Regions from separate parts of the Allobosea sp. RAF48 genome, predicted to be linked through region 1. Evidence: predicted binding sites of a transcription regulator. Region 1 holds the regulator's gene; the other holds the start of a gene.
What was found. Region 1 encodes HrcA, which represses chaperone genes, less so after heat shock. Its sites were predicted from a motif close to GTTAGCACTCNCNNNNNGNGAGTGCTAAC; they were not measured.
Positions count from the first base shown of each region.

Region 2: groES (co-chaperone GroES) is a predicted target of HrcA. The motif match lies at 1,298-1,326, and genes of this name have one in related genera.

Region 1 covers NZ_JBFRDZ010000007.1:75,501-77,892, forward strand. The annotation lists gene rph (ribonuclease PH) at 1-512, opposite strand, end outside; gene hrcA (heat-inducible transcriptional repressor HrcA) at 655-1,740, shown strand; gene AB4Z10_RS14920 (DUF3297 family protein) at 1,955-2,209, shown strand; gene AB4Z10_RS14925 (C40 family peptidase) at 2,361-2,392, shown strand, end outside.
Region 2 covers NZ_JBFRDZ010000017.1:80,086-82,477, forward strand. The annotation lists gene groL (chaperonin GroEL) at 1-785, opposite strand, end outside; gene groES (co-chaperone GroES) at 844-1,158, opposite strand; gene AB4Z10_RS25460 (usg protein) at 1,421-1,690, shown strand; gene AB4Z10_RS25465 (DUF982 domain-containing protein) at 1,885-2,178, shown strand.

The sequences.
Region 1 (2,392 bases):
TGGCCGGCGACGATGCCGCAGGAGACGGCGGCGACATGGTCCTTCAGCGGGTTGGTGCCCTTGAGGAGCCCGCGGCCTTCCATCCATTTCAACGCGTCGTGCAGCGCCACCCAGGCGCCGGTGATCGACGCCGTCCGGGTGCCGCCATCGGCCTGCAGCACGTCGCAGTCGACGACGATCTGGCGCTCGCCGATCGCGGTCAGGTCGACGACGGCGCGAAGCGAGCGCCCGACCAGTCGCTGGATCTCCTGCGTGCGGCCAGAGGGTTTGCCGGAGGTAACCTCGCGGCGCGTGCGCTCATGCGTTGCGCGCGGCAGCATCGAATACTCGGCGGTGACCCAGCCCTTGCCGGTGCCGCGCAGCCACGGCGGGCCCTTTTCCTCGACGGTGGCGGCGCAGAGCACCTTGGTCTCGCCGAACGTCACCATGCAGGAGCCCTCGGCATAGCGCACCACGCCGCGTTCGAGCGTGACCTTGCGCATCTCGTCGGCGGCGCGTTTGGAGGGTCGCATGAAATGATCCTGTCTTGCGGAGAAGTGGCGGCTTTTAGGCTCTCCCGCCCGGTACGGCAAGGCAGGGGGGCTTTCTACCCCTTGATCCATGCGCATCGCGTGACGACAATAGGACAGAGGAACGGTTCGCCCGTAAAGGTTCATGAGCGCCCACACGCCCCGCCCCGAGACGATAAGCAGCCTGGTCGAGACCGATCAGCGCTCGCGCGAGATATTCCGCCAGATCGTCGACGGCTTTCTGACGACCGGCGAGCCTGTCGGCTCGCGCAACATCGCGCGCCTGCTGCCGATGTCGCTCTCGCCGGCGACGGTGCGCAACGTCATGACCGATCTGGAGCTGGCCGGGCTGATCTACGCGCCGCACACCTCTGCGGGGCGCCTTCCTACGGAACGAGGCCTGCGCTTCTTCGTCGATGCGATGATGGAGGTCGGCAACCTCACCTCCGACGAGCGCAAGCGCATCGAGGCACAGATCAGGGCTGCCGCAACCAACCGCAGCCTCGACCAGACGCTGACCGAGGCCTCGGCGCTGCTCTCCGGCCTGTCGCGCGGCGCTGGTGTCGTCGTCACCACCAAGGCTGATCCAAGGCTCAAGCACATCGAGTTCGTCCGGCTCGATCCCGCCCGTGCGCTGGTCGTGCTCGTCGCGGAGGACGGCACGGTCGAGAACCGCCTGCTGGCGCTGCCGCCCGGCCTGCCGGCTTCGGCGCTGAGCGAGGCCGCGAACTTCCTCAACGCGCGTATCATCGGCAAGACGCTCGCCGAATTGCGCGGCGAGATCGCGACCCAGCGCACGCAGATGGAGCGCGAGCTCGATGCGCTGACCGCCCGGCTGGTCGAGAACGGCATCGCCACTTCGTCGGGCCCGAGCAGCGACCGGCACCTGATCGTCCGCGGCCAGGCGAACCTGCTCGAGGACCTGAAGGCGCAGGAGGACCTCGAGCGCATCCGCCTGCTCTTCGGCGATCTCGAGACCCAGACCGACGTGATCGATCTTCTGTCGCGAGCGGAGGATGGCGACGGCGTGCGCATCTTCATCGGCTCGGAGAACAAGCTGTTCTCGATGTCGGGCTCCTCGATGGTGGCGGCCCCCTTCCGCGATGCCGAGCAGCGCATCGTCGGCGTCGTCGGCATCATCGGCCCGACGCGTCTGAACTATGCCCGCATCGTCCCGATGGTCGACTACACCGCCAAGGTGGTCGGCAGCCTGCTCGACGGCGAACGCTGACGCGCAGCATCTGTCTGAGGAAGTACGCCGTTGTTCCGGGCGTGGCCCGCAAGCCATCGAAGAAAACCGGAACGCCGCCAGGGCTTCCGGATCGGCGCGGTTTCGCCGCTCGCCCGGGATGACGACGCGTTTCCATCTTGAAGAATTTGGCTTCCGTCGCGGATGAGGCTATCTCCGCGCGAAAGCGCCCCCGAATCCACAAGAGCCAAAGCCCATGTCAGACCAGCTTCCCGACCGCCTCTCCGTCAACCCGGACAGCCCGTTTTACGACGCCGAGGTGCTGGCGCGCGACATCGGCATCCGTTTCAAGGGCGTCGAGAAGACCAATGTCGAGGAATATTGCGTCTCCGAAGGCTGGGTGAAGGTCGCGGCCGGCAACGCCAAGGATCGCTTCGGCCGCCCGATGACGATCACGCTGAAGGGCCCTGTCGAGCCCTATATCCGCGGCGAGGCTCAGGCCGAAGGCTGATCGCGGCCTTCTGCAGGGCTGCGGAAACGAGGCGCCGGGCAGTGGCCGGTGCACTGCCGGGCCTCTGTCGTTAACGCAGTTGCCGCTGCGGCATTGCGTCGGGGAGGCGCATATGCATTGATCATGCAACCATAAGTTGTGTGAGGTGCGCATGTTGGCTCCGTGGTGGCTGATCGCGAATAC
Region 2 (2,392 bases), on a different contig from region 1:
AGCGTGGCGAGAGCCTCGCCCTCGACGTCCTCCGCCACGATCAGCAGGGGCTTGCCGGTCTGCACCACCGCTTCCAGCAGCGGCAGCATCGTCTGGAGGCCAGAGAGCTTCTTCTCGTGGATCAGGATGTACGGGTCTTCCAGCTCCGCGACCATCTTCTCGGTGTTGGTCACGAAATAGGGCGAGAGATAGCCGCGATCGAACTGCATGCCTTCGACAACGTCGAGTTCGGTTTCGGCGGTCTTGGCTTCCTCGACGGCGATGACACCCTCGTTGCCCACCTTCTTCATCGCCTCGGCGATCATCTCGCCGATCGTACGGTCGCCATTCGCAGAGATGGTGCCGACCTGCGCGACCTCCTCCGAGCCGGTGATGGTCTTGGAATGCTCGCCGAGCGACTTCGTCACCGCCTCGACGGCGAGATCGATGCCGCGCTTCAAATCCATCGGATTGATGCCGGCGGCCACCGCCTTGGCCCCCTCGCGGACGATCGCCTGGGCCAGGACCGTGGCGGTCGTGGTGCCGTCACCGGCCGCGTCGTTCTGCTTCGACGCCACCTCGCGGACCATCTGGGCGCCCATGTTCTCGAACTTGTCGGAAAGCTCGATCTCCTTGGCGACGGTGACGCCATCCTTGGTGATGCGCGGGGCGCCGAACGACTTCCCGATCACGACGTTGCGGCCCTTCGGACCCAGCGTGACCTTCACGGCATTGGCCAACGTGTCGACGCCGCGCAGCATCCGCTCGCGCGCGTCCTGCGAAAACTTCACGTCCTTCGCAGCCATGATTCCTCACTCCTTCAGACTTGAGGTTTCAGGTTGATGAGATGGGATGAAGGCCCCGTCAGGCGGCCTTCTTGAGGGCAGCAGCCGTCTCGACGACGCCCATGATGTCGGACTCCTTCATGATCAGGAGATCCTGGCCATCGATCTTGACCTCGGTGCCGCTCCATTTGCCAAAGAGCACGCAGTCGCCAACCTTGACGTCGAGCGGCACGAGCTTGCCGGTCTCGTCGCGAGCCCCGGCGCCGACAGCAACGACCTCGCCCTCCTGCGGCTTTTCCTTGGCAGTGTCGGGAATGATGATCCCGCCCCTGGTCTTCTCCTCGGCGTCGATGCGCTTCACGACGACGCGGTCATGCAGTGGCCGAAACTTCATGAGTTCCTCCAGTTTCCATGTCGGTCACATGTCAAAGCGGCTCGGCCCTGTTCGGGTCTCGCGGCGAGGTTCCGCACGCCCCTGAGGCGCCGTGCCCGCGCGATGATTTGGGTTGCTCATTTTTGGCCTTCAAGAGGCCGGCAGCACTTTTTTTGATCGAGTGCTAACAGGCTGAAAAGGCAGCGAAAACGCAAACTTTCGGCTTGCCAAGACGTTGGAAACGCGCTGCCATCGGCGCAGTGAAACCAGGGGGCTGAAAGGAATGGCTTCGACGGACTTCGCCCGCCAGATCGCCGGCTACGGATTGACCACCGCCGGGATCCTCTACCGCTTGCCCGACCACCCTTCGATCCTGCAGGAATACATCTGGCAGGACTACGACCTCGCCCCTCGCTTTCCCGAACTGAACAAGTTCCTTGCCTTCTGGCAGGCCAAGCTCGAGGGCAAACTCTTCCGCATCACCGTCGCTCATAAGGACCTGATCGGCCCTGCCGACCTCAGCGCGGTGAGCGGGGAATTTCGCCTCCAGTAGCGACGAGCCGCGCAACGTACCGATCGATAGCTGCAAGGGCTTGATCTGAGCAAAACCCTCACCAAAATCAGGGAGCCGCCGATCACGACAATCGGTTCGACGCGGCGATCAACCAAACCGGATCCATGTTGCTTCCAGGAGGATATGGCTATGGCAACGTTGGCACTCGCTCCCCGCCCAGGGAGGACTGCATGATGACATCTGACGACTTTGAGAGACCGGTTGTTATCCTGACCGGTCTCGGGCACCCGGCGGCGATTGCGTCGGCGATGGAGGCCTTCATGTTCCTGGCCGACTGGCCGGTGAGCAGGCGCGATCCGGTCCATGGCTTTGCTTTGAAAGCCTGCCTGGCGGCGATCCGCGGCGAGATCGAACCGGAAACGGCGCGGGGCTTATTCGCCTCATGGGCGGAAAGGCACGACCTTCTCGCGCCCGACGTGGCTGCGTTCATGGGAAGCCGAAGGGAAGGCTCACGGGGCAGGGCCTGACGACGCGCCCGGCCCGGCGCGAGCGGGCCGGGTTATTCATCGAGCGGGGACACGACTTCGCCCCGGCCCACTGAGCGTTGTGGGCCGGGTGTTAGCCGTTGGATTACCCCTGGCTTCCGGGCAGCCAGACAGCGTTGTCCACTTTCAAGGGCCCGCCGATGCCGGCCGGATATGGCAGAGAATTGACAGAATTCTCGCTAAAAATGTTCCGCGA